Linked DNA regions of Zymomonas mobilis subsp. pomaceae ATCC 29192. The protein of the gene in region 1 binds, or shares a complex with, the protein of each later gene. Links are inferred from orthologs where the notes say so. Each region holds a gene or a part of one and is shown in the gene's direction. Other genes may lie near its edges. The genes, in order: ZYMOP_RS04680, ccmE and ccmC.

Region 1 (9,731 bases):
GTTATTCCTCCTAATGGTCGATTGATGACTATTGTCCCTATGGATGAACAACTTTTGGTCGAAGCCCGTATTTCACCGCGAGATATTGCTTTTATTCACCCGGGACAGAGCGCCATGGTCAAATTGAGCGCTTATGATTATTCTATCTATGGAGGGCTTCCGGCTAAGGTAACGGTTATTTCTCCCGATACTGTCCAAGATGATGTCCGTCGGGATACTTATTATTATCGGGTTTGGGTTCGTACAGATTCTGATCATTTAACTAATAAATCAGGGCATAGCTTCCCAATTGTTCCGGGTATGGTGGCAACAATTGATATTCATACCGGTTCAAAAACAATATTACAGTATTTGATTAAGCCTTTAAATCGGGCGAAAGAAGCCCTTCGTGAAAGATGAAATTGAACATCCTTAAATATTATCAATATTGTTTAGTAGAAATCTATTGTCAATATTGTATATTGATTAAAATTTATAAAATAAAATTACTATATTTTTTATAAAAAATATTTAAATTTTCTAATAAAAGGTAGCAGATAATGGTTCAGCTTCCCTCTTCTGTGGGTCATGGCAATGAAGCCGAAAATCAGCAATTTTTATCTCGTCTTCATACCATTGTTGGTCACAGTCATGTGCTGACTTCTGCTGAAAAGATGCATCATTATTGTAAGGGTTTCCGTTTTGGCATGGGAAAATTGCTAGCGGTTGTTCGTCCTTCTTCATTGGTAGAAATGTGGAAAGTAGTTGCGGCTTGTGTGGAAGCTGGAAAAATCATCATCATGCAGGCTGCTAATACCGGTTTGACTGGAGGATCGACTCCCGATGGGGACGATTATGATCGTGATATTGTTTTAATAAGTGGTCTGCGCCTTACTGGTATAAAGCCGATTAATAACGGGCATCAGGTGATCTGCCTTCCGGGTGCAACCCTTTATGAATTAGAAAATGTCTTAAGACCCTTGGGCCGTGAACCGCATTCCGTCATTGGTTCTTCTTGTATCGGGGCATCCGTTTTTGGCGGTGTTTGTAATAATTCCGGCGGCGCTCTAGTTCAGCGAGGCCCTGCCTTTACGCAGTTAACCCTTTATGCCCGCATCAATGAGCAAGGCACATTAGAATTAGTTAACCATCTGGGCATTCGTTTAGGCGATGACCCTGAGACTATTTTAAGTCGTGTAGAAAAGGGTCAATATACACAGGCTGATATTATTAATGACGATAGTAAATCGGCCTCAGACCATGATTATCAGCATCATGTCAGAGAAATTGAAGCCGAAACACCTGCGCGCTTTAATGCAGATTCTACGCGTTTATATGAATCATCGGGAAGTGCAGGGAAAATAGCCCTTTTTGCAGTGCGCCTTGATACCTTTCCCCAGCAAAAAGATGCCAAGGTTTTTTATATTGGCACGAATGATCCCGATGAATTTACCGAATTACGGCGTCATATTTTAAAAGATTTTCAATGTTTACCCATTGCTGGAGAATATTTGCATCGACATGCCTATGATATTGCTGCCCAATACGGTAAAGATACTTTCTTGGCGATTGAATATCTCGGCACCGATCGGTTGCCCAAACTCTTTGCACTGAAGAGTTGGATGGACGGTTTAAATGATCGTGTCAGCCATTTGATACCGCGGCATCTTAGTGATCATCTGATGCAATTTTCTTCGACCTTGTTTCCTCATCATCTTCCCAAAAGGATGGATGAATTTCGTGATCGTTATGAACATCATCTGATCTTGAAAATATCAGCCGATGGTATCAGCGAAGCCCGTAATTTTTTGGAGTCTTTTTTCAAAAAAGCGACGGGTTCTTATTTTGAGTGCACTGCAGAAGAAGGCAAAAAAGCTTTTCTGCATCGTTTTGCCGCCGCCGGTGCTGCCATTCGTTATAGGGATGTTCACCCCGAAGAAGTGGAAGATATTGTTGCCTTAGATATTGCACTGCCCCGTAATAACAAGGCATGGCAGGAACATTTACCCCCTGAAATCACGAAAAAAATAAGCCATATTCTCTATTATGGTCATTTTTTCTGCCAAGTTTTTCATCAAGATTATATTATTAAAAAAGGGGAGAACTGCTCTGAAATTGAACATCAGATGTGGAAAATTTTAGATAAACGTCATGCTGAATATCCGGCTGAACATAATGTCGGTCATCTTTATTATGCAAAAGATAGTTTAAAACAGCATTACCATACCCTTGATCCGACAAACTATTTCAATCCCGGTATTGGGCATACCAGTAAAGCGGCTTACTGGAAATAATTAAGCTATTATAAATATGGCGCTTTCTAGAGCAGGGAGAAATTTTATATAAACAATAGGCTTTCGCAAAAACCGCTATTATCCGATGATTGTATAAAAAAGCAGATCTTTTTAAAAAGATGAGGAACAACATAGGGTTAAAGTGTTTTATCTCTATGCAGTACAAGAATGGATAATTCTGCGGGTTAGCGGTATGGCGAGATAAATAGAAGAATGAGAGAGAAGAGAGCGGTATGCGCGTTTTAGTCGTTGAAGATGAGCCGACGCTTTGTCGCCAGTTACGGACTACGTTGGAAGGCGCTGGTTATGCTGTCGATCTTGCTACAGATGGCGAAGATGGTCATTTTCTAGGCTCAAGCGAAAATTATGATGCGGTAGTGCTTGATCTTGGCTTGCCAGAAGTGGATGGCTTAACGGTTTTGGATCGTTGGCGGAAAGAGGGACGGGAAATGCCTGTTTTGGTTTTGACCGCCCGTGACAGTTGGTCTGATAAGGTCGCTGGGCTTGATGCGGGTGCCGATGATTATTTAACGAAACCCTTTCAGACTGAAGAGTTAATCGCACGCTTGAGGGCTCTGATCCGTCGCGCCTCTGGCAATGCATCTTCTGAATTAACGGCTGGTGATGTGCGGTTGGATACCCGATCGGGCAAGGTTACTTTGGCGGGTGAACCGGTAAAGCTGACAGCACAGGAATATAAGTTATTATCTTATTTAATGCACCATAAAGGAAAAGTGGTCAGCCGCACCGAAATGATCGAGCATATTTACGATCAGGATTTTGATCGGGATTCTAATACTATTGAAGTTTTTGTAACCCGTATTCGTAAAAAATTAGGTCAGGATGTTATTACTACTATCCGTGGACTTGGTTATGCTCTGAATGATCCCGAGGAACGGAATAATAGCTAATTATGGCGTTAGGCCGGTTCTTTTATAATAAGTGGAATCGTTTTTCTGTGTTTTCTTCTCGGGAGGTGGCATCAGAAAAAGAACTGATTATGGCGGCCCCTGTAGAAGATGATCTACCTTTAAAACCAACGGGCTCTTTAACTCAACGTTTAATTGCAATTTCCGCTTTCTGGATTTTTGTCTTGTTGTTGGGTGGTGGTTTGACTTTGGATCGGGTGCTGACTCAGACCGTTACCGATAATTTTGATAGCCAACTTGATTATGTTCTAGCGGCGATGATTGCCTCTTCGGAAATTGACCCCGAAGGGGCTGTTCGTCTTAATCGGCCTCTCGGCGATCAGCGTTTCTTGGAGGCTTATAGCGGTCTTTATTTCCAAATTAGCGGTAATGGTTATGAGCGATTTCCTTCGCCTTCTTTATGGGATCGTTTTTTACATGTGAGCCCTATGCCCAAAGGCCAACTGGTCCGTATTTACGATAGCAACGAATTTTCTGATGGCACTTTGCGAATTATGGAACGCGATGTGCGTTTACCCGGATCACCTGTTTTATGGCGGTTTCAAGTGGCAGAAATTCGGACTGCACTTGATAATCAAATCAAAAAACTACGCCATACCCTATTTAAAGCTTTTTTAATTTTAGGGTCAGGATTGATCGTTATCACGGTTTTACAGGTTACTATTGGTTTATGGCCGTTACGTAAGTTACGTGTAGAAATCAGTGCTATCAGAAATGGCCAGGCATCCCGTATTCGAGATAGAATGCCCAATGAAGTCGCCCCCCTTATTGAAGAGCTTAATGCTTTATTGCGGCATAACGAGCGCCAAGCTGAGGAAGCACGACGACATGCCGGTAATTTAGCCCATGCTTTAAAAACACCTCTTACAGTTATCACCAATGAAGCGAATGCAGATAGTGCCGAATTAAAGGCCGTTGTCTTGCGGGAAGTGATGACGATGCGCCGTCATGTCGATCATCATTTGGCCCGCGCCCGTGCGATTGGACGGCGCGGTAATGCCCAGAGTCAGGCCGAAGTTTGGCCCTCTTTATTAGCGGTAGAACGTGCCGTAACGCGATTATACCCTCATGCCACGATTGATCTTGCGGGTGTAAAGGATGCGGTTGTCCGGATAGAGCGCCAAGATTTAGATGAAATACTCGGCAACTTGATTGAAAATGCGGCTAAATACGGTCAAGGACGGGTCTTTGTTACCGTAGAACGCAATAATAATCAGATCGAAATTTTGATTGAGGATGATGGGACAGGCATCCCCGAGAACATGCGTGGTCAGCTTTTCAAGAGAGGGGCAAGACTTGATACCGGAAAACCGGGCACGGGCCTAGGTTTAGCGATTGTTCGTGATGTGGTAGAAATTTACGGTGGACAAGTCGTGTTGGAAGAAAGCGAAGATTTAGGGGGGCTATTTGTCCGCTTGACGTTACCCATGGTAAAATAACAGACATTGAAACATTTTTATCAAGAACAATTCAATAATTTTAAAGCGAGAAAAGGCGGGTGGCACCCATTAGTTTTCAAAATACGGTTCTTACTTGTGACAATATCGCCTGTTTACGCGGGGATAGATTACTGTTTACCCATTTATCCTTTCAGTTAAAATCGGGTGAAGTCCTGATGATAAAGGGATCGAATGGTACCGGTAAAACCAGTTTATTGCGTTTATTAGCAGGATTTTTGAATCCGTTTTCAGGCAAGATTACCCGTCAAGGCAATATTGCTTTTACCGACGAAGCCCTTGCTTTGGATCGTGATATTTCTTTGGAAAAGGCTTTGGCTTATTGGGCTGCTTTGGATGGTCAAAGGGGTGCTGAAAAAGAGGCTATGGATAAAATGGCGCTTTTGCCTTTAGCCCAGTTACCAGTACGGTTATTATCAACAGGTCAGCGTAAGCGCGCAGTTCTTGCACGCTTGATAACCGCCCATGCGCCGATTTGGTTATTGGATGAACCTGCGAATGGGTTGGATAGACTATCCGTCAAGCGTTTGCTTCATGTTATCCAAGATCATCTAGAAAAAGGCGGCATCGCCTTGATAGCGAGCCATCAAGCCTTGGATTTAGACCCGTATCCTGAGCTATCTATAGAAGATTTTAGACCTAGCCTTGAATCTCAATCTATATTTTGGGATTTAGAACCGGAAATCTCACCTTCATGAAACAGCTTGGACAATTAATTGGGCGAGATTGTCGTGTTTTAATAGGAGCAGGGGGCACGCTGCCTATCCTCTTTTTCTTACTAGTCGCGGTATTATTTCCTTTTGCCGTGGGTAGTGACAAATCTCTGTTAATGAAGGCAGGTGGTGGCGTGTTGTGGATCGCCGCTTTATTGGCCTCTTTGCTGCCCATTGATCGGTTGATTATCCCTGATTGTGACAATGGTTTTTTCGATCATTATACAGTACGTCAGATCAGTGAAGAATGGATCGCCGTCGCTCGCATAACAGCCCATTGGTTAGGTTTTGGATTACCTTTAATGGCCGCTTTGCTACCCGCTTCGGCTTTATTGCGGCTTGATTGGCCAGTATTTTGGAATCTTGAAGCCGGATTTTTGTTAGGGACACCGGGGTTAGCGGCTTTAGGCGTTATGATTGCGGCTTTGACGGCGCGTATAAAAAGCGGAAATGCTTTAACTGCTTTATTATTATTACCCTTAGCCGTCCCTTTGTTAATTTTTGGTGCAGGCTCCATTGATGGTCATCAGCCGGGGGCTTTTTTACTATTGGGAGCGTGTTCGCTTTTTTTATTGGCATTGGCACCCTTTGTAGTGGGGATAGCTTTACGGGTAACGCGGGAATAATCTCTAATAGGATGATGTGTCTGATGAATAGTCGCTTTTACTGACAACTTGGAAAATACTGACAACTTGAAAACAAAATAGAAAATATAATCAGGATGTGGCTGGCCTGATTGAGAATCTTTTTTTCCACATGGCCTGAAAATAGAATATCCAGTCTATAAAGTGAGAAAGAGAAGATGGATTTGATATAAGATATAATCTTCCTTGCCTTTTTCTTGCACTGTTGAGATAGGCTGAATTTGTGATATGGATTCTTGCTTTTCTTTCTGGTCTTGGGGCTGCTTTCGGATTACAGCCTTATAATTTATGGCCCTTGTCCTTCGTAGCACTGGCTTTATGGCTCGCCTTATTGCGGCAATCTAAAACGAACCGACAAGTATTTTTTCTCGGTTGGTTCTTTGCCTTTGGCTATTTTTGGTTAGGATTGGATTGGATTGCGCAGGCTTTCACGCATCAAGCCAATATGCCTTCATGGCTTGGCTTCATCGCTGTTCCTTTACTCTCCTGTTATTTATCCTGCTATCTGGCTTTGGGAACATTAGCTGCCCGATATTTTATAGCCGCAGTACATTCGCCTTTTTCAGCGTGGAAAAGAGCTAATCTCTCCACCATACCCATTTGGCGCTGGACGCTTGTGGTCGCTGGATGCTGGACGATAAGTGAATGGATAAAATCTTGGCTTTTTGCCGGATTTCCATGGAATCCTTTAGGGGTTATTTGGCTCAATCTTTTACCTGTAGCGGAAATAGCCCGTTGGATTGGTAGCTATGCTTTGTCGGCAATGGCCATTCTTGTGGCCGGTGCACTGCTTTCCTTATACGAGATTATATTTCCAAACCGTACGAAGCGGCTTTTTCCAGCACAAGGATGGTCACGATTTCTGCCTGCTATATTAATAATAATGCCAATTGTTGCTTGGACGCTTATCGCGGGTTACGATGTTCGCTGGTTATGGTCGGATAAAAAGCTGATACATCTCGTTATTGTTCAACCTAATATACCTCAGGATGAAAAAGCCGATACACGGTATCAGGCACGCCATGCGGCGATTTTCACCCGCCTTTCGGGAAAAGCCGAGCCTTATCCCAGAATGATTTTATGGCCTGAAGATGCTGTTCAAACCTATTTAGAAGAAGACCCTTTTACGCGCACGCATCTGAGTGAAATTCTAGCCCCGCGTGACTTGTTATTGCTGGGGGGAGACGCCCTTGTTAGCAATGATGAAGGCCGAATTATAGCGGTTCGTAATAGTTTATTTGTCCTGAATGCAAAAGGGATATTAGTAAAACGCTATGATAAGGCTAATCTGGTGCCTTTTGGAGAATTTATGCCATTTCGGCATTGGGCCTCTTATTTAGGATTAGCGCGTTTAGTCCCCGGCGACCTTGATTTCATTCCTGGACCGGGGGCAGAAAGCTTTAATTTTAAGGATTTTGGTTCAGTCGGTATCCAGATTTGCTACGAAATTGTTTTTTCGGGGCGCGTTGTTGACCGATTTCATCGCCCTGATTTTATCTTCAATTTATCCAATGATAGTTGGTTTGGTGTTTCTGGTCCGCCCCAGCATCTGGCCCAAGCTAGATTACGTGCTATTGAGGAAGGGTTACCCATAGCCCGAGCGACTTCGACAGGCATTTCTGCTCTAATAGATGCGGAAGGACATATTATCGACCAGTTACCCGTTAATAGAGCAGGGCGGTTATCTGTTGTCGTCCCCCCCGCCATGCAACCCACTTTTTTTGCCCGTTACGGGAATCGCATTTCCTTGATTTTTGCGATGAGTCTGTTGCTCATTACGCTATTAGGGCGTATTAAGGCCCGCTAAGTTAGATATAAGGAAAGCTTTATATCTTTATACGCCATTGTTTTGTAAGTTGTGGTTGAGGAATGGGGCTTGCCTCTGCGACAGAAAAAAATCACATTAGCTGTGAATATTTTTTCTGTCTTTCTGATCGGGAAACCATCAGGCTGGCTTCATTTTTATACTAACAGATAAGGAAAATCCTTTTTCTATGCGTAGCAACTACCTGTTCACCTCTGAGAGTGTGTCCGAAGGCCATCCCGATAAAGTTGCGGATCAGATTTCCGATGCTATCGTTGATTTATATCTGTCGCGCGATCCAGAAGCCCGTGTTGCCTGTGAGACGTTAGTCACCACACAGCGCATTATTCTGGGCGGTGAAGTTCGTTCGTCTGTCCCTGTCAGTGAAGCAGAAATCGAAAAAGTAGTTCGTGATACTGTCCGTGCGATTGGATATGAACAAACCGGTTTCGATTGGCGAACGGCTTCTTTTTCTAATCATCTTCATGAACAGTCTGCGGATATTGCCCAAGGTGTCGATGAAGGCCAAGATAAAGACGAAGGCGCTGGCGATCAGGGTATTATGTTCGGTTTTGCTACCGATGAAACCCCCGATTTAATGCCTGCTACGCTTTATTATGCCCATCGCATTTTAGAACGACTGGCTCAGGATCGCCACCAGAAAAAGGTAGATTTTTTAGAACCTGATGCCAAAAGTCAGGTTACCTTAGTCTATGAAAATGGGGTTCCTGTTAAAGCAGCGGCGTTGGTCTTATCGACTCAACACAGCCCTGCCTTGAGTTCGAAAGAAGGTCAGGCCAAGCTTCGTGAATATGTAAAGTCCGTTTATGCTGACGTTCTTCCGGCAGGTTGGATGCCTGAAGATAAGGCCATTTTTGTCAACCCGACGGGTTTATTTGAAATTGGTGGCCCTGATGGTGATGCAGGTTTAACCGGTCGTAAAATTATTGTGGATACATATGGTGGTGCTGCCCCTCATGGTGGCGGTGCTTTTTCGGGTAAAGATCCCACAAAGGTTGACCGTTCGGCTGCTTATATTTCCCGCTATCTGGCTAAAAATATAGTGGCGGCTGGTCTTGCGAAAAAGGTAACCATTCAGCTTTCTTATGCCATCGGTGTTGCCGAGCCTTTATCTCTTTATGTGGATACACATGGAACGGGTAAGGTCGATGAAGCCAAAATTGAAGCCGTTCTACCAAAACTGGTTCGTCTAACCCCCAAAGGTATTCGGACGCATTTGGGCTTGAATAAACCGATTTATAAACCTTCAGCCGCTTATGGCCATTTTGGTCGTAAATCTGAAGGTGATTTTTTCCCTTGGGAAAAACTCGATTTAGTAGAGGCTTTGAAAAAAGAACTCGCTGAGTAAGCTTTAAAAAACAATGAAGAGAGCCCGGCCTTTTATTAGGTCGGGCTTTTTATCGCTCGGTTATTTTTTAAGCAATTTCTTCGTAAAACGGCTATTTTTTAGAAGGATTAATAGCTTTTTGCCGCCGTCTTTGTACGGATGAGCCCAGACCGATCGCCTCCCGATATTTAGCGACAGTCCGCCGTGCAATGGCAAATCCTTTCTCTTTTAACAGCTCTACCAGCTTATCATCAGAGAGAACTTTTTCCCCTTCTTGCGCAATAAAGCGGGCGATGTGGCTTTTAACGGCTTCAGCCGCCGCGCCTTCTTCGGAACCATTTGACTGAATACCACTTGAAAAGAGATATTTCAGTTCAAACATACCTTGCGCACTTGAAAAATACTTATTGTTTGTGACGCGGCTGACCGTTGATTCATGCATATCAATAGTTTCCGCAACTTGACGTAAAGTTAAGGGTTTTAATTGTTCAATACCATGCAGAAAGAAGCCTTCTTGATATTGGACAATAGCCTTAGTTACTTTGATAATGGTACGCGCCCGC
Region 2 (9,771 bases), 980 kb from region 1 along the record:
CTTAAAAAATCTGTAAAAATTTTACGAAGGAAAGCCTTATTATTTTTACTTTTAACCTTTTTTAAAATTATGCCCAAATAAATTTAAACTATTTTAACATTTTGGCAAAAATCTCCAAAATGAAGATTTCATATCCTTGGAAAGGATAATAAGTCCGCATCGGTGCTTCATCAACAGGATAGTGATCGTTGATCGCCTATTCAAAAAATATTGATTTCAAAAACTGATAAGGTCTCTTTTTTGACAGAGAAATACCCAAGAAATTCCTGTAAATGATAATTTTTAACCTGATTAAAGACGGTTTAGTATCATGAAAAATTCCAATCTGGATATCTATGCTTTTTAAAAGGACATGATCTTGTTACGGATAAGGCTATGATGAGACTTGCTAATCCCCATTATTTTCTGTCCTTTTCCAAAAAATTAACGCCATGGCTTGCGATTATCGGCATTTTATCGAGTTTAGCAGGTATAATCGGCGGACTGTTTTTTACGCCGCCTGATTTTCTGCAAGGGGAAACCGTTCGTATCCTTTATATCCATGTCCCAACTGCATGGTTGGCGATGGGGGGATGGAGTTGTATTGCGCTTGCCTCTTTTGTTCAATTTGTCTGGCGACACCCGCTCGCCGGCATCGCGGCAAAGGCTATGGCTTTACCGGGCGCTGTCTTTACAGCCCTTTGCCTGATGACTGGGTCGATATGGGGACGTCCGACATGGGGAACATGGTGGGAATGGGATGGCCGATTAACCTCGGTACTTATTTTGTTTTTCCTCTATCTTGGCTATATTGCCTTATCGCGTTCGGTTAGTTCGGTTAATAGCTTTAGTAGCGTTTCACGATTACCGGCTATTTATGCCTTGTTGGGGGCTATTAATCTGCCCATTATTCATTATTCGGTATTATGGTGGCGCACGCTTCACCAAGGACAAAGCCTTGGTCTTACGCATTCGGCTATTGCCCCTTCTTTACTTTGGCCGCTGCCTTTGACTTTATTGGGGTTTTCCTGCCTTTTTGCCTTAATCACTCTTTTTAGGATGCGTTATTTGCTCGCTCATGCGCAATATGAAGCCCGCCTCCAGCGAATGGCCTCGCTATGAGCGGAGGCTATAATCAGTGGCTTTTTGTCATTTCCGCTTATACTGTCGTCATTCTGGCTACCGTTGGGATATTGACCACTTCGTGGTTACAGATGCGCCGCGCAGAACAACGCCTTCCTTCTCGTAAAATATCCAAAAAAGATCCGCCTCGCGCGCATTGACGGAGAAAAAATGCAGCCTAAACATCAACGGCTTATCTTGGGTCTTGTCGCGCTTGTGGCTGTAATCGGGGCAGGGTTTCTGGCCCTGATCGCTTTTCGACATCAGGCCGCTTATTTTTATACACCTGTTGAAGCGATCAAGGCCCATCTACCGGTTGATCGTAATATCCGATTAGGCGGCATGGTCGAAAGAGGTTCGCTAACCCATGAAAAAGATGGCGTGACAATCGGTTTTAAAGTGACCGATGGTTATCAATCCTTACCGGTTTCTTATCGGGGCATTGTACCCGATCTTTTCCGTGAAGGCTCGGGCGTGGTGGCCGATGGTCATTTCGAAAAAAATGGCCTTTTTATCGCTGAAACTATCTTGGCCAAACATGATGAACGCTACATGCCGCCGAATATGCCTAATAATCCTGCCAACATGACCACGCCTCAGGGAAATTAATGTGATTGCTGAATTGGGTCTTATCCTTTTATGGCTGGCGGCCATGATGGCCTTGTTACAGACAGTTTTCGGGCTGTCCGTTTTGAATAATCGAATGGAAAGGGCTTTTTATAAGACGGTTAAACCAATAGCGATTATGCAAGCCTTACTGTCTAGTATGGCATTTTTGGTATTACTTTGGCTTTTCTTGCGGGTGGATTTATCGGTTACTTTAGTTGCTGAAAATGACCATATTGCAAAACCTTTTCTATATCGCTTGGCTGCCAGTTGGGGCAATCATGAAGGCTCTATGTTGCTATGGGTGACCATTCTTAGTCTTTGTGGTGCTTTACTCGCGTTATTAAGTAAATCGGTTGAACCGAAATTATTATCACTCGCTCTAGGGGCTCAAGGTAGTCTGGCTTTAGGCTTTTTTGCCTTTTTACTCTTTGTTTCCAATCCTTTTTCTCGACTAAACCCGCCGCCATTAGAAGGCTTGGGCCTTAATCCTTTATTGCAAGATCCGGGATTAGCTTTTCACCCGCCTACGCTTTATCTAGGATATGTTGGCCTATCCGTTGCCTTTTCTTTTGCCGTTGCTGCTCTGTTGCAGGGCAAGGCCGATCCTTCTTTTGCCAAAGCTATGCGCCCTTGGGTGATCGGGGCATGGGTATTTTTAACGATAGGAATCGCGGCGGGCAGCTATTGGGCTTATTACGAATTGGGCTGGGGCGGTTTTTGGTTCTGGGACCCTGTAGAAAATGCGGCACTAATGCCATGGCTGGCAGCGACTGCGTTATTTCATTCGATTTCAGTCCTTGCCAAAAGAGATGCCTTGCGCGTTTGGACGCTTGTTTTAGCCGTTACCGCCTTTTCCATGAGCATGATCGGCACTTTTCTTGTCCGTTCGGGTATTCTCGTCAGTGTCCACGCCTTTGCCGTCGATCCATGGCGCGGCAGCTTCATACTTGGATTACTGGGGCTTTATATCGGCGGTGCCTTAATGCTTTTTGCGCTTAGAATTGGCAAAATCCATCAAGGCAGCCAGTTTAATATGCCTAGTCGTGAAGCCGGATTGATTATCAATAATCTGTTATTGGGGGTAATATTGGCGGTAGTGCTGATCGGCACGCTTTATCCTTTATTTTCCGAAGCGCTTACCGGCGATAAACTGTCGGTCGGACCACCCTATTTTAATATGATAGTCAGTCCCTTGGCGTTAATTCTGTGTTTGGTCATGGCATTTGGGCCTTTTTTCCGCTGGCGTCAGGATCACTGGTCAAAAATACGTTGGCCTATGGTGATCGGTCTTTTGGCTTTTTGTCTGACAGAAGCTAGTCTTTGGGGGGCTGATATTTCTTTTGCAGCGTTAAGCTGGATAGCTTTTGGTATAGCCACCGCCACAGCTTTACTCAGTCTATGGCCTTTGTTTTTACAGAAAAAAAAGCTGTGGCACCTCCCACTCAGTCTATGGGGAATGGTTATGGCCCATCTGGGTATAGCCCTCACTTTGGGCGGGATCGCCTCAAATGATCTTTTTTCCAAGGAAGTCTTAACCGCTTTGGAACCGGGGCAGCAGGCAACGCTTGGCCCTTGGCAGCTTCACTTTAACAATGTTATGCCTGCATTGGGTTCCGACTGGAGTGCGATTGTTGCGGACATAACATTGGAACGAAAAGGACAATCCGTTACCTTAAATCCTGAACTTCGCCATTTTACTAACCCTGTAACGGATGTCAGTGAAACAGCCCTCAAGACAACCAGGGCAGGCCAGCTCTATCTTGTTTTGGGACAGCAAGGGGAGGATGGGCGCTGGCAAATACGCGGTTGGTGGAAACCCATGATAACCTTGATCTGGATCGGCGGATTTTTATCAGCGGCGGGAGGACTTTTGGTATTATTGGACAGGCTAATTAAAAAACTAAGGCAGTCTGTATTTTTTTCTCATCATGCTTATGAGAGAGAAAGGCCCAATTTATGAAGCCTTGGATAAAATGGTTGCCCTTTTTGGCCTTTGTCGCGTGCTTTTTACTCTTTCGCTTTTCGTTGATGCACCCCACAAATTCGACAGTACCCTCAAAACAAATTGGCCGCGCTTTACCCGATTTTCATTTAGAACCGGCCTTATCGGACATGGCCGGTCTGTCAACGACAGATTTTAAAGATGGCCATCCCCATTTTCTGAATATATTTGCCAGTTGGTGCCTCCCTTGTGCTGAAGAGGGCGCTTCTCTCATGGCGCTTCACGATGCAGGTATTCCGGTTATGGCGATTGCTGTTCGTGATCGCGCAGAAGATATTACCCGTTTTCTCAACCGGCACGGTAATCCCTATCAGGCTATCGGTCAGGATCAGGGCAGTCATGTTCAAATTGCCATTGGATCATCCGGTGTGCCTGAAAGCTTCCTTATAGATGGTCAAGGCATTATTCGCTATCAGCATATCGGCCCTATTACAGAACAGGATTTACCGCAACTGATGACGATCTGGAGACAGTTACCGTCATGAAACCTTATTCGTTTTTCAAAAATATAGCGGTTATCATAGGTATTTTAAGCCTGTTCGTAGGCGGCACCTCCTTTGTTATGGCCGATCAACCCCATGATCCTTATGCCGATCGGCCTCTTAAAGAGGCGGCACAGGAGGATAAGGCGCAAAATTTAATGACCTCTTTACGGTGCCTCGTCTGTCAGGGGCAATCTATTGCCGATTCTAATGCAGCGATGGCCGCTGATATGCGGGCTATTGTCAGACATGATATTGAACAAGGGCAATCTCCTGAAGCTATCCGGCAATGGTTCATTGATCGTTATGGTGACTGGGTCAGTTATAAACCGACATGGTCAAAACGAAATTGGCCTTTATGGCTATTTCCCCTTTTTGTACTACTAGGCGGTCTTCTTTTGTTACGGCGCTTATTCAGGAAAGAAAAACCATGAATGGCTGGATTATAGCAGCCCTGCTATCGGCACTTGTTTTTCTCTCCCTTTGGAAGATAGGCCGCTTACCTCTTATAGCTTTACAAGCGGTTGCCGCCGTTTTGTGTTTCGGTCTGGCTGGCTATGCTTGGCAAGGACAGCCTTTCTTAAAAGGCCATCCGGCAGAAAATATTCCGAAAAATAATCAGCAAAATGATCCGTTTATCCAGGATCGCTGGATGCTGTTTCCCCATTATGGCGAAGATTCACGCGCCTTGATTACTTCTGATGCCTTCATTAAACAGGGACAATATGCCTATGCTGTCGGGTGGTTAAAAAGCGAAATTCGCCGCCGCCCAAAAAGTGCTATGCTTTGGACAGCTTTAGGGGATGCCTTGGTTCAGGCTTCTGATGGACGGGTTGTCCCTGCGGCTAAATTATCCTTTGAACAGGCTGAAAAACTGGCCCCTAAGTCAGCGGCTGGCCCTGCTTATTTTTATGCCGTTGCCTTGCTAGGGGAAGGACATTTAGACCAAACCCTTGTTATCTGGCATCATTTACTAGACGAAGCCCCAGAAAAAGCCCTCTGGCGTCATAATATCGAAGAACGCATGGCTATTCTCGAAAGACTGAAAAACAGTCTATCCGATGAAAGTCATTGAACAATAAATTATTTACCCTTGTTTTTCTTAAGAGGATGCTATGAAAAAATATCTTATTTGTTGCTTGCCGCTTTTGATCGCGGCAGCCCCATCATCGGACAAGTTGAAAACAGGACAATGGGAAGAAGTTGTCCAGAATATGGTTGTTCATGTCGATGGCCAAACCCATCCCACGGGCAAGACCGAGCGTACTCTTCATTGTGTGAAGGAAGAAGATAGTGATCCTCGGGTCGTTTTCTCAAAAACCCAAGAACATTGCACAGTTTCTCAGCTTGACATCAAAAACGGCAATTTTACTGTAAAACAGGCCTGCTCTTCCGAGGCGCAAGTGCCTTTCCGTGAAATGACGGTTAAGGGGAGCTATACCCCTGAAAATTACAAAATGACCTATACTATAGTCAGTGGTACGCCAGACCGTCCGGCCATTATGACGGCTGATATTTCTGCTCATTATATAGGCGTCTGCCCAGCATCCACCGATGCATCCCATTCTTCTTCAGGCAGAGCACCCGCTAACCCGCAATAAAATTTATTCTTTTCTTTATGTTAAGCCTTCGGCTTTTATAAAAGAACCTGAATTTTAGGATAGCACTCGGCTGCCACATCAACAGTTCAACAGAATATGGTAAAGGAAAGATGCATGAAAAGACTTTGGCTTCTCTCATGGCCTCTGCTGCTAGCCGCAGCGCCTGCCGATTCTGATTATCTAGCGGCTGGTCAGTGGCAGTCCTCAATTGATATTGAAACTGTGACCTTGGATGGTAAGCTGCTGCCGGATAAAAAACCTGCAACATTACAGCCTGTCCGTTGTGTCAAAAATACCGAAAATAAACCCATGACCTTCTTTGCTTATTCTGATGATCCCGAATGTCAGATCATTTCTTTGGTCGCAGGGAAGGGGCATGTGGCTATGAAAGGTGTATGCAGTCGAAACGGTAAAAATTTGACGGGGATTGAAACAGACGGCAGCTATCATTTGCGTGATTATGATATGGCTTATATTCTGCACAATGATGAATCCGGCCATAATATGGAAATAAAAGGCCATATGACCGGCCATTATTTGGGGCTTTGCCCTGCGAGTGACAAAAACTCAGGCGAGATTACACTACCTAAAAAAACTATACCCTGACTAAGAAACTATACCTTAAAAAAAGCTACCGGCCTTTTTTAATCAAAAGGGCAATTTTTGATGAAGGTTATAATCTGAGGTCTTAAACCTACGGATTGCCTATAGGACGCTTTATCCAATAGTCCAATAGCATGCCTTTGATGCTCTGTCTTACGGTTACGGCGCGCCGCTTTTCGAGGCGACTATTCTTGATACAGGGTGTATTTTTCCTATTTTTCGGACAGTTTCAGACAGAAAAAAAGGCCAATGGAAAACCATAGGCCTTTTAATAAAGCATCTGTTTAAAAAAACAGACAAGCTATAGCCTAGGCTATAGCTTCATCATCTGCATCAACCTTGACGGGCTTTAAAACGACGCACCGTCTTATTGATGATATAAGTGCGGCCACGCCGGCGAATCACCCGATTGTCGCGATGGCGCTCTTTTAATGATTTGAGCGAATTGCGGATTTTCATGGCCGGACTACCTGCCTTCATCTTGAATTAGGAAAAATGAGGCCTCTGCCTATTCGTTGAAAGACGGTAAGTCAAGGGGATAAGCTATATATTCCGATAGAAAGCCCGTATTTTTAAAGAATACGCTCTGCCTATCTCTTCCATCATGAGGTCTCATTCATAAAATAGGCATGTTTTTTCTTTATGATTTTAAAAAATTTCTCTTTCTAGGGTGACAGCCTGATAGAGAAGGCGTTGTTCGTGTGGATGGAGACTATGTTGAGGCCTTTAATGATAAAATCCCAAAAAACAGGCGATAAGGTTATCCAATCGGCCTTGCGGCACAGTTTTCAGAAAAAACTAACAGCCAAGCTAGTGCGCTACAAATCTAAGATGCTCTTTTCTTGTCTGCTCTCAGTTACCTTAAGCGGCAGTATGTTTCTTTCTGCCTGTGCAGGGGGCAAGCACATGCCCGTCGAGGTCACACGATTTCATACAGCCCAACTTGTAGCGGGGGGCAGTCTAGCGATAATGCCACATGATCCGACGATGAAAAATACGTTTGAATATCAAAAATACAGTGCAAGTCTGGCGACAATCCTGACACAGGTGGGCTTTCAGGTTGTTCCCAATCCCCAACAAGCTGATTTTATCCTGACATATGATGTCATGCGCGGCACGCGGTATCAAAATAATGCCATTAATGCCGGAGATAATCGTCCCCATGGGGGCATCAGCATGGGCGGTGGTTACGGTAGCGGTGGCGGCGGCTTTGGGGGCGGTTTTGGCGGCGGCGGCATCGGCTTCGGTGGGGGATGGGGCGGTGGTGGCACCGGCGGAATTAGTATTGGCGGAGGCGGCGGAGGTGGCCGTTATGGTGGCGGCGGCGGCGGGATCAGCACCGGATTTTCTATTCCGGTTGGTAATGGTTATCGTACAAGCCCAAGAGTAGAAACCATGCTAACAGCCCAACTTAGCCGTCATGATACGCATCAGGTTATCTGGGAAGGCCATGCCAAAACGCAGGCAAAAAGTAACGCACCAGAAGGCAATCCTGATTGGGCGGTCAATCGGTTAGCTACGGCTATGTTCAGTAATTTCCCCGGCCCTTCAGGCGAAATGGAAAAAATAAAATGACTATTCACATAAATGCTGCTTTTGATGGTGGTAATATTTATGTTCTCAATCAGAACGGCGCTCAATTTGATCTGGAGATTATAAAAGATAATCAATCAGATTTTTATCAGTGGTTTTATTTTAAAGTAACGGGTGCCAAGGGGCAGCCCTTGGAATTAGCTATCCATAATTGCGAGTCTTCCGCATTTCCAGCGGGTTGGGAAGATTATAAGGCGCGGGTTTCGGAAGACCGTTGTGATTGGCATCTGGCAGATACACACTATGAGGACGGGATATTAACGATCCGTTATACGCCCAAGCAAAATATTGTTTATTTTGCCTATTTTGCTCCTTATTCCATGGAACGCCATCATGATTTGATTGCCCGTATTTCGGGTTGTTCTGGGGTCGGCTATGAACAATTGGGCACTAGTCTGGATGGCCAGAGTATTGATTGCCTGACAATGGGGGAGGGGCAGCGTTCAATATGGCTTATGGCACGCCAGCATCCGGGTGAAACCATGGCCGAATGGTGGATGGAAGGTGCGCTTGAACGATTGACCGATGAAAATGATAGTGTCGCACGTCTTTTGCGTCAGAAAGCCCGATTTCACATCGTCCCTAATATGAATCCAGATGGGTCTAGCCGTGGTCATCTGCGTACAAATGCCGCCGGTGCCAATCTTAACCGCGAATGGGCAGAACCGACTAAAGAACGCAGTCCTGAAGTTTTGGCTGTCCGCAATCATATGGATAAAACGGGCGTTGATTTTGTGATGGATGTTCACGGGGATGAAGCTATTCCGCATGTTTTCCTTGCCGGTTTTGAAGGTATTCCCGACCTCAAACGTGAACAGGACAAGCTATTCAGACGTTATCGGAATAAACTGGCTAAATATACGCCCGATTTTCAGAGGAGTTTTGGCTATGGTGAAGATGCTGCGGGACAGGCCAATCTTGCCTTAGCTACTAACCAATTGGCTTATCGTTTTAAGGCTATTTCGATGACTCTCGAAATGCCCTTTAAAGACCATATCGACGTAGAAGACCCCAAAAGAGGTTGGTCACCGGAAAGATCCAAACAATTGGCAAGAGATTGCCTGGCAGTTTTAGCCGATTTTATTGATAACTTGCCCTTCTCTGGAAATGATCTTGCGTAGCGAAACTATTAGGGGCAATCGTAATTTTGCTTCTGATAGCAGTTTTAATAAAGACGATAGCCGCTATTAGTAAAAGTCGTTGGTCTGCATCATTTTCACGAAAGTTGATGGCATTTTTGCTGACCATGCAGGCTGTCGGCGTTAATTATGCATGGCTTCTGTTGTTGATTCGGAAATTGTAACGGTTTACCGAACTAACAAATAACGAAGAGATATTGAAAGGAGTGGAATATGCCCACGCTCGTTTTGTCCCGTCACGGACAGTCCGAATGGAACCTTGAAAACCGTTTCACCGGCTGGTGGGATGTTAATCTGACTGAACAGGGTGTTCAGGAAGCTTTGGCCGGCGGTAAGGCTCTTGCTGATAAGGGTTTCGAATTCGATATCGCTTTTACCAGTGTGCTTACCCGCGCTATCAAAACGACCAATCTTATTCTTGAAGCCGGTAAAAGCCTTTGGGTCCCGACTGAAAAAGATTGGCGTTTGAATGAACGTCACTATGGTGGTCTGACTGGCCTTAACAAGGCCGAAACGGCTGCCAAGCATGGTGAAGAACAGGTTCATATCTGGCGTCGTTCTTATGACGTTCCACCGCCTCCGATGGAAAAAGGCGATAAATTCGATCTTTCCGGTGATCGTCGTTATGCTGGTATTCCTAT
Region 3 (9,688 bases), 980 kb from region 1 along the record:
ATTGCCGATATTTTAAACCGTCACGATGATAAAGGCAGCCCTGAACAGCCCCTGAAAAAAGAAGCCGCCTTTTCCGCTTACAGTATTGATGCCGCCTATGCCGCTTTTTCTGAAAAGCAGATAGGTCAGCTTATGCCGGGATATTACGCGGATTTTATTCTGATAGATCGCGATCCTTTTGTCGTCGATACAGAATCCCTACGCCATACCCGCATATTGGAAACTTGGGTCGCCGGTCAACAGGTATGGTCGCAGGATTAATCAGCGTTTCAAAAGAGGCGTCGGAAATCTTTTTTGTAAAAGTTTTCCTTTAAAGGATTCACTTTAAACGAACGATTATGAGCGTATCGCTTTTTATTGCCGAACATCACTTTAAACCGACCGTTATTTGCGTATCGGCTTTTCCGCTTTCTGTTGACGTTACCGGATAGGAACAATAATCGGCGGCAAAATAAGCACTTGGACGATGATTGCCAGATAAACCAATGCCACCAAACGGTGCTGTTGAAGGTGCGCCATTGGTTGGGCGATTCCAATTGATAATGCCGGCTTTGGCTTCTTCCCAAAAGCGCACAAAATGCTCTTCATTATCATCTATAAGCGCCGCCGAAAGACCAAAGCGTGTATTATTGGCCTCTTCTATCGCGGCGTCAAAATTATTGACCCGAATAATCTGGAGAACAGGACCAAAAATCTCTTCATCCGGACGGTCTGTGCTCTGTGTCATATCAATAAGCGCAGGGGTTAAGAACGGTTTTTCAGGGTCTATTCGCTGTAAAGGCCGAATAACCTTACCCCCTTTTTCTAGCCGATTCTTGTAGGCTTTTTCGATATGGTCGGCGGCTTCATTATCAATCACACATCCCATAAAAGGCTTAGGCTCGGCATAGGGTTGATCAATAATAAGACGATCTATCAACTGGCAAATAGCCTGAATAATAGGTTCCGCTTTATCCTCACGAATAATCAGACGGCGCGCACAAGTGCAACGTTGGCCTGCCGATAAATAGGCGGATTGAACTGCAATGGCAGCGGCCGATTCAATATCTTGGGTATCCCAAATTATAAGCGGATTATTGCCCCCCATTTCCAAAGCCAAAATTCGCCCTGGGGTTTCTGCAAAAATCCGGCTTAAGGCAACACCACCATGGGAAGAACCGGTAAATAATAGCCCATCAATATCTTTATGCTGGCTTAAAATTTCGCCTTCTTTTCGCCCGCCGATAACCAACTGCACAACATCCGAAGGTACAGCCGCTTCATGATAACATTGTACCAAGAATTCACCCGAAGCCGGCGTTTTTTCAGAAGGTTTAAAAATAACCACATTACCGGCGAGAATTGCTGGAATAATGTGGCCATTGGGTAGATGTGCCGGAAAATTGAAAGGCCCCAACACCACCAAAACACCATGAGGCTTGTAACGCACCGTGCTTTTTATATCGGGTGTAATTGCCGGAAGATTTTGGGTTGATGTCCTGTCTTTATAAGCCGCAATTGAAATAGCGACTTTACTGGCTACTATTTGGGCTTCTGTTCGGGCTTCCCAAAAAGGTTTGCCCGTTTCTCTGGCTATAATGTCACCAAAAATATCGGCTTTTTCTTGAACGATTTCTGCGAATCGTTCTAAAATATGAATACGTTCTTCAAGTGTGGTTTTAGACCATGCCTTCAAGGCAAGACGCGCCTTTTGAACAGTAGGCTCTATAGTACCGATCGGTCCCCTCCACAAAACACGTCCGGTTGCTGGCTCTTTAGAAATTATTTCATGCACAGTGTTGGTTTCCTTCCCCAGATAAAACCACATTCAATATCTTTGTAACGCCTTTTTAAAAAAGAACAGCTTAAAACGAAGCTTGTTCAGGCTATCGTAAACAAAAAAAACGGACAGTTAAAAATTGCTCTGCCCTGTTTTAGAACAAACTAATATAAAAGAGAGGATGGTTGTCTTTCAGACTAAAAATTTTCCAATCATTCATCCTTTGTCTAAAGTTTATCTAGGATAGTGAAAACAAGGGATGGTTTGTAAAAAGGTCAAAAAGACAGGCAAAAGATTATTATGACTAGCTTGCTTGATCCTGAAGCTCGGGGACGGGTTATCCTCGTAGGCGCAGGCCCCGGAAATCCGGAGCTTTTAACTTTGCGGGCTGTCGATGTTCTTCGACAAGCTGATGTTGTCGTTTATGATGAAGAGGTCGACGCTCGTATTTTATCCTACGCCCCGAAAACAGCCCAATGTATTGCGGTTTCATCTTCGCAAAAGGAAGGTAAGAATAACCGCAACCCCTTATCGCAGGGGGAAATCAATGCTCTTGTTATCGCCCATGTAAGAACGGGTTCTATCGTGGTTCGTTTAAAAGGCGGCGATCCCTTTGTCTTTGGGCGAGGGGGAGAAGAAGTTGAAGCCGTAAGGGCGGCGGGTATGCCAATAGAAGTTGTCCCGGGTGTTTCCGCGGCACTGGGCTGCGCTGCGGATGCCATGCTGCCGTTAACTCATCGTAATTTATCAGATGTGGTTAGCTTTGTTGCCACTTCTGAAAATGGCAATGCCCCTACTGTTAACTGGAAAGGTCTCGCTGGCCCGGGGCATACTCTGGTTGTCTATATGGATGTGAAAAAGGCACAGCATACCGCTAATTGTTTGATCAATGATGGGGTCGATCCCCATATGCCGATTGCCATTATTGAACGGGGAACTTGGGCAGACAGTAAGGTTATCCGTTCTGTACTTACAGAACTCGAAAACGCTATTCAGTCCGAAAAAATTATTGGCCCGGCTATTTTAATTGTCGGGGAAGTGGCCTTGTTAGCCGATGCCAAAGATCTTCTGGAAAAAGGCGCTGCTCATCCCGCAATGATGGTTGGATTATAAAAAATATGTCCGGTCAGAAAATCTGGCCGGACATAATCTTTGTCACCTTGATTTTTTTATGCCAAGACGCCGGTTTGCTTTCCCGCTTCTTTGAACATAGCCAGAATATCAGTGACTTGATCATCGCTATGTTCCGCACAAAGTGAACAACGCAGTAAAAACATCCCTGCCGGAGTAGCGGGCGGGCGTGCCAAATTGACGTAAAGGCCAAGCTCTAACAAGGCTTGCCACATCGCAACCGCTTGTTCCTGATCCGGTAAAATAATAGCGATAATTGCTGACTGGGCGGTTTCGGTCCCCAGTTTAAAGCCCATTTCTTTTAAGCCGCTATGCAACCGATGGGAATTTTTCCAAAGATGTTCACGCTTATGTTGGGATTTTTGCAATTTGCGAATAGAGGTCGCCGCCGTTGCGACAACGCTGGGCGGTAGCGAAGCCGTAAAGACATAGGGCCGACAAACCAAGCGTAACACTTCAAATTTAGGATGATTGGAAACGCAAAATCCACCAACGGTGCCCACCGATTTAGAGAAGGTACCGACAATAAAATCAATTTGCCCGTCTAATCCTAATTCTTCGAAAACACCGCGACCATTTTTCCCGAAAAATCCCATGCCATGGGCTTCATCATCAAGAATAACCGCATTATGCCGTTTGGCGATTTCTACCATCTCTTTCAATGGGGCAATATCACCCAACATCGAATAGACGCCTTCTAAAACAACTAACTTACCGGCATCTTTGGGAAGCCGTCCGAGTCGCCGGTCTAAATCTTCTGGAGAATTATGACGAAAACGGATGATTTCTGCATTACCCAATCGGCAACCATCATAAATGGAGGCATGACTATCGGCATCAATAATAACATATTCATCTTTACCTGCTAATGTAGAAATCATTCCCAGATTAGCTTGGTATCCCGTGGAAAAAACCATAGCATGTTCAGTGCCATAGAAATCTTTTAATGCGTCTTCACAAGCCTTGTGCCCTTGATAAGTGCCATTTAATACGCGAGAGCCTGTCGTCCCAGCCCCAAATTGTTGTAAGGCCTCAATTCCGGATTGAATGACATCGGGATCAAATGTCATCCCCATATAGTTATAGGTGCCAAGCAGGATAACCGGCTTGCCTTTGATGATAGCTTTTGTAGGCGATAAGACCTTTTCCATAACGACGGAAAAAGGGTCTCGACCGCCATGGCTTAACATTTCTGTACGGATAGCAATTAGCGGTTCAAATTTTGAAAAAAGATCAGTCACCTATTACACACTTTCAGTTCATAGCTATTTATAAGAAACGCTCGACAGATCATAAGACTCGGAAATCAATTGTTTTTTTCTGTAGTTAACTTTTTAATAACTGTGGCAAGTTGCCCCACAGTTTCGATCTCGGCCTGTAAATTCATCGAAATCGAAATATCAAAATCGTCTTCCACAGCCGCCACAAAATCCATAACCGTCAAGCTATCCCATTCCAGGCCGGTCGCGAAACTCGTCTCTTCCGTCAGAGGAATAGCCTTTTTATTAAAAGGCTCAATAAGGGCGACAACACGCTGCCAGATTTCATTATTTTCCGTCATGAAGTGTAATTCCTTAGTTCTAAAAAAGCAGTTTTGCCACGCAAGGCCAATTATTAAACATAAATATTTCTGATTTCCCGTATTTATTCAGGAAATAGAGAAGTCATTATCACTATGCTCCAGATATAAGGCACTATCATGAGCAGAACATGTCTCCGTTATGGAGGTGGTTAATCTATGAATGCTCCGCTTTGATAGAGAAGATAGATACGGACATCAAATATTAAAGCGTATCCGCGAGAGATTGCCAGATAACAGGGAGTATGTGTGATGATGGGAATAGAAAAAACGACAAATATCAGCGCTTCACTTTATAACGCGGAAAAATCTACCAGTAACTTGGTCTATAAGAATACGTCTCAAATTCTGATTGTTGCCTTTGACCCTAAACGACAGGCTTTATTAGAAAAATCGGTTTTAAATTTGGGCTTAATGTCTCGAATATTTCCGATTTACGAAGCCGCCGATATGGTTGCTAATGGTATGGCAGGCGATGCTATTTTATTGGATTTAACCTCTATTAAAGATGAATCTTTGGCCGAATCTTTATTGGATGCGGTCATGACCCGAATATCGCATGATATGATCGGGGTCGTTATTAACTTGCCCCTGTCATTAATAGATAATGCTTATAATCGTTTTTTTGAAACAGACGTGCAATTGCTAATCGAAAGCGATGAAAGCAGCTGGTATTCGGCTATTGAAAAAGCCATAAAAACATCTCCGCTTACTTTAAATGATGTAGTTGCCGATACAAGAACGCCCCCTTTGAAAACAATCAGCGAGGAAGTGAACCGCATTGCCAAGATGTTGGCTTCGCTCTCTAACGAAGAAGGTCGAAATCGGGAATATAGTTTGCCCCAATCCCTTTTAGGGGATGAACGAAAAAATGAAATTGCACGGCCAGAATTAAAAGCTGAAACGAAAAAAATCAGCATTAATGCAGCTGTTGTCAGAGCGATTATTCGTGCCCACCGCTTGCGGGATCAATATTTTTCTTCTTGTCTTTTTGCTGATCCTGCATGGGATATGCTTCTCGATTTAACGGCGGCAAAACTGGAAGGACGTCAGGTCTCTGTTTCCAGTTTATGCATTGCCTCTGCCGTTCCACCAACGACGGCTTTACGTTGGATTAAGTCTTTAACGGAAGAAAAAATATTTATCAGAATTGCAGATCTCCGCGATGGACGACGTGTTTTCATACAGCTTTCTGACATGGCCATGGATGCGATGATCCCTTATCTCGCTGCTTCGCTTAGTTTAATAACGCGCGCTCTCTAAATTTGAAATAATAAAGCCAGTCCCAAGGGAAGGGGACTGGCTTATTGTTTTTTTGTATTCTCTTGGAATAGATTTTATTCCCACTCGATCGTTCCAGGTGGCTTGGACGTGAAATCATAGGTTACACGATTGATGCCTTTGACTTCATTCACAATTCGGGTGGCAACATTGGCCAAAAATTCTGCCTGAAAGGGATAAATTTCAGCGGTCATGCCATCTGTAGAAGTAACGGCTCGTAAAGCACAAACGGAATCATAGGTGCGACTATCGCCCATAACACCGACAGTTCTTACGGGTAATAACACCGCAAAAGCCTGCCAAATGGCATCATACAAACCAGCATTACGAATTTCTTCAAGATAAATGGCATCTGCCTTACGAAGAATATCACAACGTTCTTTAGTCACCTCACCCGGAATACGAATGGCTAAACCGGGGCCAGGGAAGGGGTGACGATCAACGAAAATATCGGGCAATCCTAATTCTCGTCCGAGATTACGCACCTCATCCTTGAACAATTCCCGTAAAGGTTCGACCAACTGCATATTCATGCGTTCGGGTAAACCACCGACATTATGATGACTTTTAATAGTGACCGAAGGGCCCCCTTGGAAACTGACACTTTCGATCACATCAGGATAGAGGGTACCTTGCGCCAAAAAGTCAGCGCCCCCGATTTTTTGGGCTTCTTCTTCAAAAATTTCGATGAAGGTTTTACCGATAAATTTCCGTTTAGCTTCAGGATCGGTGACGCCTTTTAAACCCGAAAGGAATAACGCTTCTGCATTTACATGAACGAGGGTAATTCCATAATGTTCACGAAATAGAGAAACGACCTCTTCGGCTTCCCCTTGTCGCATCAATCCGTGATCGACAAAAACACAGGTAAGTTGATCGCCGATTGCTTCATGAATTAAGACGGCGGTTACCGATGAATCAACCCCACCGGATAAGCCACAAATAACGCGCCCCTTGCCAACTTGTTTTTTAATCTCGGCAATTTTGGTGTCACGAAATTCGGCCATGGTCCAATCACCGGCAAGACCACAGATGTTGTGCACAAAATGGGCAATAAGCTTGGCACCATCAGGGGTATGCACCACTTCAGGATGAAATTGCATTGCGTAAAAACGACGTTTTTCATCCGCGACTAAGGCAAAAGGCGCCCCTTCAGAAACCGCAATCGGTTTAAAGCCTTCGGGCAAGGCTTCCACACGATCGGCATGGCTCATCCAAACTTGATGCTTTTCCCCGACCTTCCATAAATTTTCAAAGAGCGGTGAGGCCGATTTGATTTCTATGAAGGCACGGCCAAACTCGCCATCGACGTCATTGGCGGTTACTTTACCCCCTAATTGATGGCACATGACTTGCTGACCATAGCAAATCCCAAAGATCGGAATACCCGCCTTAAAGAAAGCTTCTGGTACGCGAGGACTTCCCTCTGCCACAACCGAAGCGGGGCTACCGGAAAGAATAATGCCTTTTGGTTTTAACCGTAAAAAGGCTTCCTCTGCACGGTTAAAAGGAACAATTTCGCTATAAACACCCGCTTCGCGAACGCGGCGGGCGATAAGCTGGGTTACCTGACTTCCGAAATCGACAATGAGAATCGATTCAGAGACAACTTTATCGGCGATTGAAGAAACGGACATAAAGCTTTCGATAGGGAGGGATAAGCATCCTGTCCAGATGCTTCCTTTAAGAAGGCGCTTTATCTTAAAAAATCTGTAAAAATTTTACGAAGGAAAGCCTTATTATTTTTACTTTTAACCTTTTTTAAAATTATGCCCAAATAAATTTAAACTATTTTAACATTTTGGCAAAAATCTCCAAAATGAAGATTTCATATCCTTGGAAAGGATAATAAGTCCGCATCGGTGCTTCATCAACAGGATAGTGATCGTTGATCGCCTATTCAAAAAATATTGATTTCAAAAACTGATAAGGTCTCTTTTTTGACAGAGAAATACCCAAGAAATTCCTGTAAATGATAATTTTTAACCTGATTAAAGACGGTTTAGTATCATGAAAAATTCCAATCTGGATATCTATGCTTTTTAAAAGGACATGATCTTGTTACGGATAAGGCTATGATGAGACTTGCTAATCCCCATTATTTTCTGTCCTTTTCCAAAAAATTAACGCCATGGCTTGCGATTATCGGCATTTTATCGAGTTTAGCAGGTATAATCGGCGGACTGTTTTTTACGCCGCCTGATTTTCTGCAAGGGGAAACCGTTCGTATCCTTTATATCCATGTCCCAACTGCATGGTTGGCGATGGGGGGATGGAGTTGTATTGCGCTTGCCTCTTTTGTTCAATTTGTCTGGCGACACCCGCTCGCCGGCATCGCGGCAAAGGCTATGGCTTTACCGGGCGCTGTCTTTACAGCCCTTTGCCTGATGACTGGGTCGATATGGGGACGTCCGACATGGGGAACATGGTGGGAATGGGATGGCCGATTAACCTCGGTACTTATTTTGTTTTTCCTCTATCTTGGCTATATTGCCTTATCGCGTTCGGTTAGTTCGGTTAATAGCTTTAGTAGCGTTTCACGATTACCGGCTATTTATGCCTTGTTGGGGGCTATTAATCTGCCCATTATTCATTATTCGGTATTATGGTGGCGCACGCTTCACCAAGGACAAAGCCTTGGTCTTACGCATTCGGCTATTGCCCCTTCTTTACTTTGGCCGCTGCCTTTGACTTTATTGGGGTTTTCCTGCCTTTTTGCCTTAATCACTCTTTTTAGGATGCGTTATTTGCTCGCTCATGCGCAATATGAAGCCCGCCTCCAGCGAATGGCCTCGCTATGAGCGGAGGCTATAATCAGTGGCTTTTTGTCATTTCCGCTTATACTGTCGTCATTCTGGCTACCGTTGGGATATTGACCACTTCGTGGTTACAGATGCGCCGCGCAGAACAACGCCTTCCTTCTCGTAAAATATCCAAAAAAGATCCGCCTCGCGCGCATTGACGGAGAAAAAATGCAGCCTAAACATCAACGGCTTATCTTGGGTCTTGTCGCGCTTGTGGCTGTAATCGGGGCAGGGTTTCTGGCCCTGATCGCTTTTCGACATCAGGCCGCTTATTTTTATACACCTGTTGAAGCGATCAAGGCCCATCTACCGGTTGATCGTAATATCCGATTAGGCGGCATGGTCGAAAGAGGTTCGCTAACCCATGAAAAAGATGGCGTGACAATCGGTTTTAAAGTGACCGATGGTTATCAATCCTTACCGGTTTCTTATCGGGGCATTGTACCCGATCTTTTCCGTGAAGGCTCGGGCGTGGTGGCCGATGGTCATTTCGAAAAAAATGGCCTTTTTATCGCTGAAACTATCTTGGCCAAACATGATGAACGCTACATGCCGCCGAATATGCCTAATAATCCTGCCAACATGACCACGCCTCAGGGAAATTAATGTGATTGCTGAATTGGGTCTTATCCTTTTATGGCTGGCGGCCATGATGGCCTTGTTACAGACAGTTTTCGGGCTGTCCGTTTTGAATAATCGAATGGAAAGGGCTTTTTATAAGACGGTTAAACCAATAGCGATTATGCAAGCCTTACTGTCTAGTATGGCATTTTTGGTATTACTTTGGCTTTTCTTGCGGGTGGATTTATCGGTTACTTTAGTTGCTGAAAATGACCATATTGCAAAACCTTTTCTATATCGCTTGGCTGCCAGTTGGGGCAATCATGAAGGCTCTATGTTGCTATGGGTGACCATTCTTAGTCTTTGTGGTGCTTTACTCGCGTTATTAAGTAAATCGGTTGAACCGAAATTATTATCACTCGCTCTAGGGGCTCAAGGTAGTCTGGCTTTAGGCTTTTTTGCCTTTTTACTCTTTGTTTCCAATCCTTTTTCTCGACTAAACCCGCCGCCATTAGAAGGCTTGGGCCTTAATCCTTTATTGCAAGATCCGGGATTAGCTTTTCACCCGCCTAC

Evidence for each region.
Region 2: the proteins of ZYMOP_RS04680 (region 1) and ccmE are in contact, whole or in part, in a solved structure (PDB 8CE8), measured with the Escherichia coli proteins. The link is inferred for Zymomonas mobilis subsp. pomaceae ATCC 29192 from one-to-one orthologs.
Region 3: the proteins of ZYMOP_RS04680 (region 1) and ccmC are in contact, whole or in part, in a solved structure (PDB 8CE8), measured with the Escherichia coli proteins. The link is inferred for Zymomonas mobilis subsp. pomaceae ATCC 29192 from one-to-one orthologs.

What each region holds. Positions count from the first base shown.
Region 1 is NC_015709.1:1,043,486-1,053,216, reverse strand. Bases 4,225-7,175 are described here. They hold ZYMOP_RS04680 (heme exporter protein CcmB), read left to right. Parts: upstream 4,225-5,353; coding sequence 5,354-5,998; downstream 5,999-7,175. Other genes in these bases: lnt (apolipoprotein N-acyltransferase), read left to right, coding at 6,240-7,175; ccmA (heme ABC exporter ATP-binding protein CcmA), read left to right, coding at 4,701-5,357; ZYMOP_RS04690 (sensor histidine kinase), read left to right, coding at 4,225-4,641. Outside these bases: ZYMOP_RS04705 (beta-barrel domain-containing protein), read left to right, coding at 1-399; dld (D-lactate dehydrogenase), read left to right, coding at 540-2,273; ZYMOP_RS04695 (response regulator transcription factor), read left to right, coding at 2,507-3,184; more of ZYMOP_RS04690, read left to right, coding at 3,274-4,224; more of lnt, read left to right, coding at 7,176-7,823; metK (methionine adenosyltransferase), read left to right, coding at 8,011-9,189; rpoN (RNA polymerase factor sigma-54), read right to left, coding at 9,281-9,731. UniProt on the Escherichia coli protein: Required for the export of heme to the periplasm for the biogenesis of c-type cytochromes.
Region 2 is NC_015709.1:67,841-77,611, forward strand. Bases 1-2,991 are described here. They hold ccmE (cytochrome c maturation protein CcmE), read left to right. Parts: upstream 1-1,272; coding sequence 1,273-1,710; downstream 1,711-2,991. Other genes in these bases: ccmC (heme ABC transporter permease CcmC), read left to right, coding at 376-1,101; ZYMOP_RS09505 (hypothetical protein), read left to right, coding at 1,098-1,262; ZYMOP_RS00310 (heme lyase CcmF/NrfE family subunit), read left to right, coding at 1,712-2,991. Outside these bases: more of ZYMOP_RS00310, read left to right, coding at 2,992-3,670; ZYMOP_RS00315 (redoxin family protein), read left to right, coding at 3,667-4,197; ZYMOP_RS00320 (cytochrome c-type biogenesis protein), read left to right, coding at 4,194-4,628; ZYMOP_RS00325 (tetratricopeptide repeat protein), read left to right, coding at 4,625-5,269; ZYMOP_RS00330 (DUF3617 domain-containing protein), read left to right, coding at 5,310-5,795; ZYMOP_RS00335 (DUF3617 domain-containing protein), read left to right, coding at 5,910-6,401; ykgO (type B 50S ribosomal protein L36), read right to left, coding at 6,732-6,857; ZYMOP_RS00345 (DUF4136 domain-containing protein), read left to right, coding at 7,128-7,973; ZYMOP_RS00350 (M14 family metallopeptidase), read left to right, coding at 7,970-9,112; gpmA (2,3-diphosphoglycerate-dependent phosphoglycerate mutase), read left to right, coding at 9,344-9,771. UniProt on the Escherichia coli protein: Heme chaperone required for the biogenesis of c-type cytochromes. Transiently binds heme delivered by CcmC and transfers the heme to apo-cytochromes in a process facilitated by CcmF and CcmH.
Region 3 is NC_015709.1:60,391-70,078, forward strand. What follows is about bases 6,781-9,688. They hold ccmC (heme ABC transporter permease CcmC), read left to right. Parts: upstream 6,781-7,825; coding sequence 7,826-8,551; downstream 8,552-9,688. Other genes in these bases: guaA (glutamine-hydrolyzing GMP synthase), read right to left, coding at 6,781-7,387; ZYMOP_RS09505 (hypothetical protein), read left to right, coding at 8,548-8,712; ccmE (cytochrome c maturation protein CcmE), read left to right, coding at 8,723-9,160; ZYMOP_RS00310 (heme lyase CcmF/NrfE family subunit), read left to right, coding at 9,162-9,688. Also shown: ZYMOP_RS00265 (amidohydrolase), read left to right, coding at 1-261; astD (succinylglutamate-semialdehyde dehydrogenase), read right to left, coding at 368-1,807; cobA (uroporphyrinogen-III C-methyltransferase), read left to right, coding at 2,060-2,872; spt (serine palmitoyltransferase), read right to left, coding at 2,929-4,131; ZYMOP_RS00285 (acyl carrier protein), read right to left, coding at 4,197-4,451; ZYMOP_RS00290 (hypothetical protein), read left to right, coding at 4,722-5,732; more of guaA, read right to left, coding at 5,807-6,780. UniProt on the Escherichia coli protein: Required for the export of heme to the periplasm for the biogenesis of c-type cytochromes.